2 regions of the Rhizobium sp. NZLR1 genome follow, and region 1 is predicted to be linked to the other one. Evidence: predicted binding sites of a transcription regulator. Region 1 holds the regulator's gene; the other holds the start of a gene.
What was found. The regulator PhoB, encoded in region 1, activates phosphate uptake and scavenging genes when phosphate is short. The targets are predictions, from matches to a motif close to TGTCATNNANCTGTCAT.
Positions count from the first base shown of each region.

Region 1 (5,807 bases):
AATACGCCTCGCCGAAGCTGCGCGGGATCGCTAAGCCGCTGCTCGAAGTGCTCGCCGGCATTCCGACGATCGTTTACGGCTTCTTTGCGCTCGTCACCGTCGGCCCGTTCCTGCGCGATTTCTCGGCTCAGATCAGCGGCCTGCTCTCCGGCAACTACACCAACTTCATTCAGGCGCAGAGCGTTCTGACCGCCGGCATCGTCATGGGCATCATGCTGATCCCCTACGTCTCCTCGCTGTCGGACGATATCATCACCGCCGTGCCGCGGACGCTGCGTGACGGTTCGCTCGGTCTTGGCGCCACACGCTCCGAAACCATCAAGAAAGTGGTCTTGCCCGCAGCCCTTCCCGGCATCGTCGGCGCCTTGCTGATGACCGCCTCGCGCGCCATCGGTGAAACTATGATCGTCGTGCTGGCCGCCGGTGTCGCCGCCCGCATCCAGATCAACCCCTTCGAGCCGATGACGACGGTGACCGTCAAGATCGTCAATCAGCTCACCGGCGACCTCGAGTTCACCTCGCCGCAGACGCTGGTTGCCTTCGCCCTTGGCATCACGCTGTTCTGCATCACGCTTTGCCTCAATATCTACGCGCTCTACATCGTGCGCAAATACCGGGAGCAGTACGAATGACGGATATTGTTTCTCCCGCCGGGATAACCGTTTCCAAGGCGCCCACGCGCCGCGATATCGGCATCAAGCGCCGCTACGCCGCCGAACGCCGGTTCCAGGCCTATGGCATCGCCGCCATCTCCTTCGGCCTCATCTTCCTGTTCATCCTGCTGTGGACGGTGATCGGCAAAGGCTACACCGCCTTTCAGCAGACGGCGATCACCCTGCCGATCGAATTTTCCGAGAAGACGATCGACCCCAGCAATAAGCGTGCGACCGATGCTTCGGTGCTGATCGCCGCCAACTACCCGGTTCTCCTGCGCGACGCGATCGTCAAGCAGCTGAACGTCAATGCCGCAAGCCGTCCCGACGTGCGCGATGCATCCGCCATGCTCTCCAAGGGTGCGCCGGTCCAACTGCGCGACATGGTCGTCGCCGACCCGTCGATCATCGGCAAGACGGTCAATGTCACCGTGCTCGCCGACGCCAATGTCGACAGCGCCAACAAGGGCCAGATCGACCTGTCGGTCGATGAGAAGAACCGCAAGGTCAACGACAAGCAGGTTGGCTGGATGAACGAGCTGAAGGCGAGCGGCGCTCTCCACAAGCAGTTCAACACCGGCCTCTTCGTCAACGGCAATTCCAGCCGTCCGGAGGCCGCAGGCCTTGGCGTCGCCCTCATCGGCTCGCTCTACCTGATGCTGATCGTGCTGGTGCTCGCTCTGCCGATCGGCGTTGCCGCCTCGATCTATCTCGAGGAGTTTGCGCCGAAGAACAAGCTGACCGATCTGATCGAGGTCAACATCAACAACCTCGCCGCCGTGCCCTCGATCGTCTACGGTCTGCTCGGCCTTTCCGTCTTCATCAACTTCGTCGGCCTGCCGCGTTCGGCTTCGCTGGTTGGCGGCCTGGTGCTGACGTTGATGACCCTGCCGACGATCATCATTGCGACGCGCGCCGCACTGCGCGCCGTGCCGCCGTCGATCCGCGCCGCAGCCCTCGGCCTCGGCGCCTCGAAGATGCAGATGGTGTTCCACCATGTTCTGCCGCTCGCCATGCCCGGCATCCTCACCGGCACGATCATCGGCCTGGCGCATGCGCTCGGCGAAACCGCGCCGCTGCTGCTGATCGGCATGGTCGCCTTCGTCGCCAACGCGCCGACGACGCCGCTCGATCCCTCGACGGCTCTGCCCGTGCAGGTCTATATGTGGGCCAACGAGGCCGAACGTGCCTTCGTCGAGCGGACTTCGGGTGCCATCATCGTCCTGCTCCTGTTCCTGATCGTCATGAACATGGGCGCCATCCTCTTGCGTCGTCGCTTCGAGCGCCGCTGGTAAACGGAGTTACACATCATGAACATGTTGACGGAAGCTGCAGTTGAAAAAGCGCTGGATCAGAAGATGAGCAACGTCCCTTATAAGATGATCGGCAAGGATGTCTCGGTTTACTATGGCGAGAAGCGCGCGCTTTTCGATGTGAACCTGAACATCCGCGAAAACACCGTAACCGCGCTGATCGGCCCGTCCGGCTGCGGCAAGTCGACCTTCCTGCGGAGCCTAAACCGCATGAACGACACGATCGACGGCTGCCGGGTCACCGGCAAGATCACGCTTGATACCGACGATATCTATGATCCCGATATCGACGTCGTCGAACTTCGCGCCCGCGTCGGCATGGTCTTCCAGAAGCCGAACCCGTTCCCGAAGACGATCTATGAAAACGTCTCCTACGGCCCGCGCATCCATGGCCTTGCCAAGTCGAAGGCCGATCTCGACCAGATCGTCGAGACCAGCCTGCAGCGCGCCGGCCTCTGGAACGAGGTCAAGGACCGCGTGCATGAATCCGGCACCGGCCTGTCCGGCGGTCAGCAGCAGCGCCTCTGCATTGCCCGCGCCGTCGCCGTCAGCCCTGAAGTCATCCTGATGGACGAGCCCTGCTCGGCGCTCGACCCGATCGCCACCGCCAAGGTCGAGGAACTGATCCACGAACTGCGCGAGAACTACACGATCGTCATCGTCACCCACTCCATGCAGCAGGCCGCGCGCGTCTCGCAGCGCACCGCCATGTTCCACCTCGGCAATCTCGTCGAGGAGAACGACACCGACAAGATGTTCACCAATCCCGACGATCCGCGCACCCAGGACTACATCATGGGTCGCTTCGGTTGATTTTGGCGACACCAAGCCTTCCCGTTATTCGAGGATAAAGCCCCATGGCATCGACACATATTTTTTCTGCCTATGATGATGATCTGAAGTTCCTGTCCAGGCGGATTTCCGAAATGGGCGGCCTGGCCGAGCAGATGGTCAGCGAGGCCGTCCGGGCGCTCGTCAACGGCGATACCGCGCTGGCGCAGAAGGTCATCTCCGACGATGTGATCCTCGATCACGCCGAGCGAGAAATCGGCGACAAGGCGATCGTTACCATCGCCCGCCGTCAACCGATGGCCTCGGACCTGCGCGAAATCATGGGTTCGATCCGCATCGCCGCCGATCTCGAACGCGTCGGCGACCTCGGCAAGAACACCGCCAAGCGCGTCATCGCCGTGCAGAGCACCGGCGTTCCGCGCAAGCTCGCCCGCGGTCTCGAGCATCTGTCCGAGCTGGCGCTCGTCCAGCTCAAGGAAGTGCTCGACGTCTACACGACGCGCTCTGCCGACAAGGCCAATGCGATCCGTGAACGCGACAACGAGATCGACGCGATGTACACCTCGTTGTTCCGCGAGCTGCTGACCTACATGATGGAAGATCCGCGCAACATCACCAGCTGCACGCATCTGCTCTTCTGCGCCAAGAACATCGAGCGCATCGGCGACCACGCCACCAACATCGCCGAGACGATCTATTACATGGCGACCGGCGCACAGCCGGAAGGTGACCGTCCGAAAGACGACAGCGCCAACACCGTCGGCGCGGTCACGGAATAAAGCCCATACTAGCCGTTGCGTGCGCGCCCATCCGGGCGCGCAAAGAGGTCGCAGCCACCTTTCTGAATTTGCGCAGGATGCATTGCTTAAATCACCCCGGTTTAAGGAACATGCGCGAGGAGACCGACAGGCATGATCCCGAGAGTTGCAGTTGTTGAAGACGAGGAAGCCTTGAGCGTGCTTCTTCGCTACAATCTCGAAGCGGAAGGCTTCGAGGTCGATACTATCCTTCGTGGCGACGAAGCCGAAATCAGGCTTCAGGAGCGCACGCCCGACCTGCTCATCCTCGATTGGATGCTGCCCGGCGTCTCCGGCATCGAACTCTGCCGGCGCCTGCGCATGCGGCCGGAAACCGAACGTCTGCCGATCATCATGCTGACGGCGCGCGGCGAAGAGAGCGAGCGCGTCCGCGGACTGTCGACCGGGGCCGACGATTACGTCGTCAAGCCGTTCTCGACCCCGGAGCTCGTTGCCCGCGTCAAGGCGATGCTACGCCGCGCCCGTCCCGAGGTGCTGTCGACGGTGCTGAAATGCGGCGATATCGAACTCGACCGCGAAACCCATCGCGTCCATCGCAAAAGCCGCGAAGTCCGCCTCGGCCCCACCGAATTCCGCCTGCTGGAATTCCTGATGTCGTCGCCGAGCCGAGTCTTCTCCCGCTCGCAGCTCCTCGACGGCGTCTGGGGCCACGATATCTATGTCGACGAACGCACCGTCGACGTCCATGTCGGCCGCCTGCGCAAGGCGCTGAACTTCTCCAACATGCAAGACGTCATCCGCACCGTCCGCGGCGCCGGCTATTCGATGGAAGCCTGAGGGGTTTCCGATAAAGTCGAGCAAGCTCTGCCCCTCACCCTAACCCGACCGGGGTCGAGCCACTCGTCTCGACCCCGGTCGGTGCCGGCAGGCGGATGAGCGACTATCTGGGCTGTCAAGTTGCATGTTCGAATTCTCTTCGCGCATCTCGTGCTTTTGCATTGAGAATGACCAGGAGTTTTCGGGCGAGCGCGATGCGGATGACCATTTTCGGTTTGCCCTGGCTTTGCAACCTTTGCTGGAATGCCGCCAGATGCGGATTGTGTCGGGCTGCGATGGCGCCAACCAGGAACAGAATGGCGCGTGGTCCGGAGCGCCCGCCGCGCACCGGCCGATGTCCGCTGCGTTTGCCGCTGTCGTTGGCAATCGGCGCAAGGCCGGCCAGCTTGGCGATCGCCTTGTTGGAGATCCGGCCGATCTCAGGCAATTCGGCCATCAGCCGGGCAACGGTACGGTTGGCCACGCCCTTGATCGAGCGAAAGGCCTGGTTGAGGCAGGCCCAGAGCGGATCGTCATCGATCATCGAGGCAATCTCGCCTTCGAGGGTGCGGCTCTGGCGCACCAGAAGCGCGATCACCTCGTTGAGGCTTGCCACGCTCTGATGATCGCGGGCCGCACTGCGGCGCTGCCTCTGGACGGTCAGGTCACTCGTGACCTGGGACAGCCGCGCCATCAGCGCCGACAGCCGCATCTGCGCGGCTTTCGGCGGCGGCAGGGCAGCCAGCCGCTTGGTTTCGGCATAATGGGCGATCATCGCCGCATCGATGCGGTCGGTCTTTTCCAGAAAGCCCATGGCTTCGGCAAACCGGCGCACATGGCGCGGATTAGCCAAGGCGCAGGCGATCCCCATCTCCCACAACAACAGGAAGGCCGTCCGCTCGTAACCGCCGGAAGCCTCCATGACGACGAGCTCGACATTCTCGGCCCGGCAAAGATCGGCCAGCGCGCCGATGCCGGTGGCGTCATTGCTGAAACGCTCAAACGTCCCGGACGGGCGGATAGACGCATCCAGCCAGTCCTTCGAAACATCCACTCCACATATAACTCTGTTCACGGTAACCTGCCTTGTGCGTGCGATTGGAACCAAGCGACTATTCGGTCGTACGTGACGATGACGAAGATCCCAGGCTCATCCACGGTTGTAACCAGAGGGGGAACGGGCGACTTCGTCACGCCTCTGGCCGGGTGGCCACCCGGCCAGAGGCTCAATCGCTTCCATCGCACAAAATCTCTAACGTGCAGATACAAGGGGCAGCCACACCCAACGTACTCACATAAAAAAACGGGCCTTCCAGCCCGTTTTTGCATGTCGACAATGTCACCCGTTCAGCTCGCCCGCGCTGCCGCCCGGCGGCGTTCGTTGACGGGCTGGTAGGCGAGTTTCTGGTGATAGCCGCAATAGGGTGAATTGTCGGGGGACTCGCAGCCGCAGAAGTGGAAGTCATCCTTCAGCG
Region 1 covers NZ_CP071632.1:552,045-557,851, forward strand. The annotation lists gene pstC (phosphate ABC transporter permease subunit PstC) at 1-632, shown strand, start outside; gene pstA (phosphate ABC transporter permease PstA) at 629-1,948, shown strand; gene pstB (phosphate ABC transporter ATP-binding protein PstB) at 1,964-2,779, shown strand; gene phoU (phosphate signaling complex protein PhoU) at 2,824-3,537, shown strand; gene phoB (phosphate regulon transcriptional regulator PhoB) at 3,670-4,353, shown strand; gene J3O30_RS02790 (IS110 family transposase) at 4,469-5,407, opposite strand; gene J3O30_RS02795 (GcrA family cell cycle regulator) at 5,680-5,807, opposite strand, start outside.

Region 2 (5,807 bases), 670 kb from region 1:
TGTCGGCTTCAAGGACAAGAAGGACAAGCAATTCGCCGAGATCATCGAGATGGCGATCCGCTACGACAAGCCGGTGCGCATCGGCGTCAACTGGGGCTCGCTCGATCAGGATCTCTTGACGGCGCTGATGGACAGGAATGCCGAAGCCGGTTCGCCGCTTTCGGCCCGGCAGGTGACCCGCGAGGCGATCGTGCAATCGGCACTGCTTTCGGCAGCCCTTGCCGAAGAGATCGGCCTGCCGCGCAACCGCATCATCCTGTCGGCCAAGGTCAGCCAGGTCCAGGACCTGATCGCCGTCAATTCCATGCTCGCCGAACGCTCCAATCATGCTTTGCATCTCGGTCTGACCGAAGCCGGCATGGGCACCAAGGGTATCGTCGCCTCGTCGGCGGCGATGGGCTTCGTACTGCAGCACGGCATCGGCGATACGATCCGCGTGTCGCTGACGCCGGAGCCGAACGGCGACCGCACGCGTGAAGTCCAGGTGGCGCAGGAGATCTTGCAGGTCATGGGCTTCCGCCAGTTCATTCCTGTCGTTGCCGCCTGTCCCGGCTGTGGACGCACGACGTCGACGGTGTTCCAGGAGCTTGCCCAGAACATCCAGAACGACATCCGCAAGAACATGCCGATCTGGCGCGAGAAATATCCTGGCGTCGAGGCGCTGAACGTCGCCGTCATGGGCTGCATCGTCAACGGTCCCGGCGAAAGCAAACATGCCGATATCGGCATTTCGCTTCCGGGCACCGGCGAGACGCCAGCGGCGCCCGTCTTCATCGACGGCCGGAAGGCTCTGACGCTGCGTGGCCCCCATATCGCTGCCGATTTCGAGGCGCTTGTCGTCGACTATATCGAGAAGCGTTTCGGTCAGCGGACGGCGGCGGAATGAGCGACCGCAAGTTCGGATGAGCCGGTACTGGTCGCCAATCGTCAGCAAGCTGCAGCCCTACGTCGCGGGGGAGCAGCCCCGTATTCCCGGACTGGTCAAGCTCAACACCAATGAAAATCCCTATGGGCCGTCTCCAACGGCGCTCGAGGCGATCCGGCAAGCTGCGGACGATCGTCTGCGGCTCTATCCGGACCCCGCCGCCACGGAATTGCGCCAAGCGATCGCCGCCGGTCACGGTTTGACGGCGGAAGAAGTCTTCGTCGGCAACGGTTCCGACGAGGTTCTCGCCCACGCGTTTCAGGCGCTGTTGAAACACGAGCGGCCGCTTCTCTATCCAGATGTGACTTACAGCTTCTATCCGACCTATAGCCTGCTATACGGCGTCGAGACGGTCGAAGTGTCTGTCGATGACAGGTTTCAGATCCGGCTGGCAGATTACGACAGGCCGTGCGGTGCGATCATCATCGCCAATCCGAACGCGCCGACCGGCATCGGCCTGCCGCTTGCCGACATAGAGGCGCTTATCGCCGCCCATCCGGATGCGGTCGTCGTGATAGACGAGGCCTATATCGATTTCGGCGGTGACAGCGCTATCCCGCTCATTTGCAAATATCCCAATCTGCTTGTCGTTCAGACCTTGTCCAAATCGCGCTCGCTTGCGGGTCTGCGCGTCGGCTTTGCGCTGGGGCAGCGGGAACTGATCGAGGCGCTGGAGCGCGTCAAGGACAGCTTCAATTCCTATCCGCTCGATCGCCTGGCGCAGGTTGCCGCGACGGCGGCAATCAAGGACGAGGCGTGGTTCGAGACATGCCGAAAGATGCTCATTGCCAGCCGGGACGGTCTCGTCCGGGAACTCGAAGCGCTGGATTTCGAAGTGCTGCCGTCTCAAGCAAATTTCGTTTTTGCAAAGCATGAGAGCCAGTCGGGTGCAGCGCTTCAAGCGGCTCTGCGGGAGCGTGGTGTTCTCGTCCGGCATTTCGCCAAACCGCGTATTTCGGAGTTTCTGCGCATCAGCATCGGCACGGACGAGGAATGCGCGCGCCTGGTTTCGGCTTTCAAGGAAATATTGTCGGCGTGATCCGACGATTCAGCTCTTCCGGTCGGCGATGAAATGCGCGGTGGCGATGAGGGTCGAGGCGCGGGCACCGTAGGGGGCAAGCAGTGTCTCGGCATCGCGGACATGCTGATGGAGTTGGGCTTCGGCCCATTCCATGCCGCGTAGCGCTACAAGCGTTCCCTTGCCGCGGGCTGCATCTTTGCCGGTCGCCTTGCCCATGGTTGCAGTGTCCGAGGTCAGGTCGAGGATGTCGTCAGCCAGTTGGAATGCAAGTCCGATCTTTTCGCCGAAGGCGCGCAGGCGGCGGCGATCTTCCGGCGGGCTGGCCGAGATGAGGGCGCCGGCTTCGCAGGCAAAGCGGATCAGCGCGCCTGTTTTCATCGCCTGCAGGCGGATGATGCCGGCCTCGTCAGGCGCTTGTCTTTCTGCCGCGAGATCGAGCGCCTGGCCACCGGCCATGCCGCCGAGACCGGCGGCGCGAGCAAGAGCCAGTACCAGCGATGCCTTGCTCGTTTCGGGAAGGGCTGTTTCCGGCGTGGCGATAATGTCGAAGGCGTAGGTCAGCAGGCTGTCACCTGCGAGGATCGCGGTGGCTTCGTCGAATTTTTTGTGTACCGTCGGTTTGCCGCGGCGGAGATCATCATCGTCCATGGCCGGCAGGTCGTCATGCACGAGCGAATAGCAGTGAACGCATTCGAGTGCAGCGCCGACGCGAAGCGCCGCCGCGGCGTCACCGCCGAGAAGGGCGGCACTTTCGACGACGAGAAATGGGCGCAGTCGCTTGCCACCGTTCAACACGGCATAATGCATGGCGTCGCGCAGCGTCTCAGGTCTGACGATTTCATCGGAGAGAGGGCTCGGTGACAGCAATGCGTCGAGCAACGCCTCGATCTCGCGGGCGTTGTTCCTCAGCCTCGTTTCGAAAGTGTCCCGGTTCGCGTCCATGGGCGCTGTTTGGCATGAGCGCCCCGGGGCTTGCAACGGAATTGTCGATGGCGCAGCAAGATTTGCCACGCACTCTGGCATAAGCTCCGTACAGGCGCTATGACAACGACAGGGGCGAAATCGGACTGGGGAACATTGGATATAGCGCCGGAGAGAGAGGACAGCGTCGACATGCCGGCTCGTCGGCAATGGTTCGGAGACCGGCGTCTATTGAAACGCATTGTTCTTTCCGTGCTGATCGTGCTGATCCTTCCCTATGCCCTGATCTTTTTCTATCTGCTGCCGTTCATTCACCCGGTCTCGACGTTGATGCTGCGCGATCTCGTGCTGCTGCGCGGTTACGACAGGCAATGGGTGTCGCTTGATGACGTCGCCCCGGCTCTGGTGCAGTCGGTGATGATGTCAGAGGACGGGCAATATTGCTTTCACGGCGGCGTCGACTGGGCGGAAATGCGGATGCTGGTCGAGGATACGCTGAAAGGTCAGGCGACGCGCGGCGGCAGCACCATCCCGATGCAGACGGCTAAGAACCTCTTTCTCTGGAACGGCCGCTCCTTCGTGCGCAAGGCGATGGAGCTTCCGCTCGCTGTCTCCACGGATTTCGTCCTGTCGAAACGGCGGCTGATGGAAATCTATCTGAACATCGCCGAATGGGGTCCCGGCATTTACGGCATCGAGGCTGCGGCCCAGCATCATTTCAAGGTGCCGGCGTCGAAACTGACGCGACGCCAGGCATCGCTGCTTGCCGTTTCATTGCCGAACCCGATCGACCGCAATGCCGGCAAACCAGGACGAGGCCTTCGTCGGCTTGCCGGCGTGATCGAGAGGCGCGCACAGGGCTCGGCCGATTACATCAAGTGCATCTATAGGTGAGATCGGAGCTTATGGTTACAGCGCCGCGCGTCCTTCAGACGCGTACAAGGGCGCTTTAAAGCCTTGAATTGCTGCATAAGATTGTCCTTGAATCGATCACGCTTTAAGGAATTATGCAGGAGAAGGACCAAACGTCATCTGACATTCTTGGTTCTGCCATATGGGCGAATGCAGTCCAACTGGAGCCCCTGAGTCGCCCATGACCATTACGACGCTTTCGCAAGAGCTTCTCTGTTACTCGAAGACACGCAATCCGAACCCGCCTGCGCACCTCGGCAGCCGCTATCGCAAGGTCGGCGGTTTTCTGCCGGAAGCCGGCAATACCATCGTCTGCCATCTCGACACGGGCTCGCAGACGCAGGCGGCGTTGATCGAGGCGCGTGAGAGATATCTGGCGATGCCCGAAGCGTCACAGTTCCTGTTCACGCCGATCTCCAGCCTTCACATGACGCTGTTCGAAGGCATCATCGAGACCAGGCGCCGGCAGGATTGCTGGCCGGGCGATCTCCCTCTCGAGACGCCGATAGACGACATGACGGAACTGCTGGCTGCCAGGCTTGAGGGTTTTTCGATGGCCGAGCCCTTCAAGGTGGAGATCGTCGAAGCTCGCCCGTCGGGCCTGCTCGTCGACGGGGTGACGGAGAACGACCGCAAGGTCATGCGCGCCTGGCGCAACGCGTTTGCTGATCTTCTGGGCTACCGCCAGCCGAACCAGGAGGACTACAAGTTCCACGTGACCTTCGCCTATGCGATCGAACGGCTGGAGGATGAAGCCTTGCCGCGCTGGCAGGCAATGCTCGACGAGGTCGCCGACGATATCCGCCGCAAGGCCCCTGTTTTAGAACTGGCACCGCCGGCATTCTGCGTGTTCGAAGACATGAACCATTTCCACGAATTGCTGATTTTCGATTTCGACGCCTGAACGGGAGAGGCCCATGGCTAGACCGACGCTCTACATCGCCAACAAGAATTATTCCTCCTGGTCGTTCCGACCCTGGATGGCGCTGACGGGCGTCGGCATCGATTTCGAGGAGGTGCTGATCCCTTTCGACGACGCGGGCGGCAATCCGAATATCAAGGCGGTCTCTCCGACCGGGCGCGTGCCGCTTCTGCAGCATGGCGCATTGAAGGTCTGGGAATCGCTGGCGATCATCGAATATGCCGCCGAGCTTTATCCGGACGCCGGTCTTCTGCCCGCGGATCGTGCCCAGCGGGCGCTCGCCCGTTCGGTTTCGATGGAAATGCTCTCAAGCTTCCGGGCTCTGCGCGGCGCCTGCCCGATGAATATCCGCCGGCCGAAGGCCAGGATCGCGCTGCCGGATGGGGTCGAGGCCGACATCAGCCGCATCGAGACGATCTGGCGGGATCTGTTGCAGCAATCCGGCGGGCCGTTTCTCTTCGGCGCGTTCGGGGCCGCGGATGCGATGTTTGCGCCTGTCGTCAACCGGTTCGAGATCTATGACCTGGTCAGCGGGGACGACACGCTGGCCTATATGGCGACCATGAAGGCGCATCCGGCCTGGCGCAAATGGGAAGAGGCAGCCCGCGCCGAGGCTTGGATCGTGCCGGAAGACGAAGTCTGATACGGAATCATCGGCTTCGCAAAAAATACGCATGGGGACTGGTCAAGGCCACCCCTTGCATGTATAAGCGCGCGAAATTCCGAAATCGCGACATGTCCGTTTCGGCCGCCGGTGTGGCCGTGGGAATGTTTTGCCCGCAAGTGGAGTAAGAGAAATGGCTGTACCGAAGAGAAAAACAAGCCCGTCCAAGCGCGGTATGCGCCGTTCGGCAGACGCCCTTAAGGCTCCGACCTACGTCGAAGACAAGAACTCCGGCGAACTGCGCCGCCCGCACCATATCGACCTGAAGACCGGCATGTATCGCGGCCGCCAGGTTCTGACGCCGAAGGAAAGCGCATAATTTCCGATCCGGCTTGTCCGATCGAAGTTGCAAGGCCGGCCTCAAGCCGGCCTTTTGCTTTTCGGCGATATGATATTTGCAATGACTTGCAGTGTGGCAGCGGTTTGCGGCAGTATTCTTCCA
Region 2 covers NZ_CP071632.1:4,454,862-4,460,668, reverse strand. The annotation lists gene ispG (flavodoxin-dependent (E)-4-hydroxy-3-methylbut-2-enyl-diphosphate synthase) at 1-886, shown strand, start outside; gene hisC (histidinol-phosphate transaminase) at 903-1,964, shown strand; gene J3O30_RS21875 (polyprenyl synthetase family protein) at 1,974-2,888, opposite strand; gene mtgA (monofunctional biosynthetic peptidoglycan transglycosylase) at 3,024-3,761, shown strand; gene J3O30_RS21865 (DUF1868 domain-containing protein) at 3,961-4,683, shown strand; gene J3O30_RS21860 (glutathione S-transferase family protein) at 4,697-5,344, shown strand; gene rpmF (50S ribosomal protein L32) at 5,499-5,684, shown strand.
Region 2: the regulator PhoB is predicted to act here: its motif matches at 3,894-3,910, upstream of J3O30_RS21865 (DUF1868 domain-containing protein).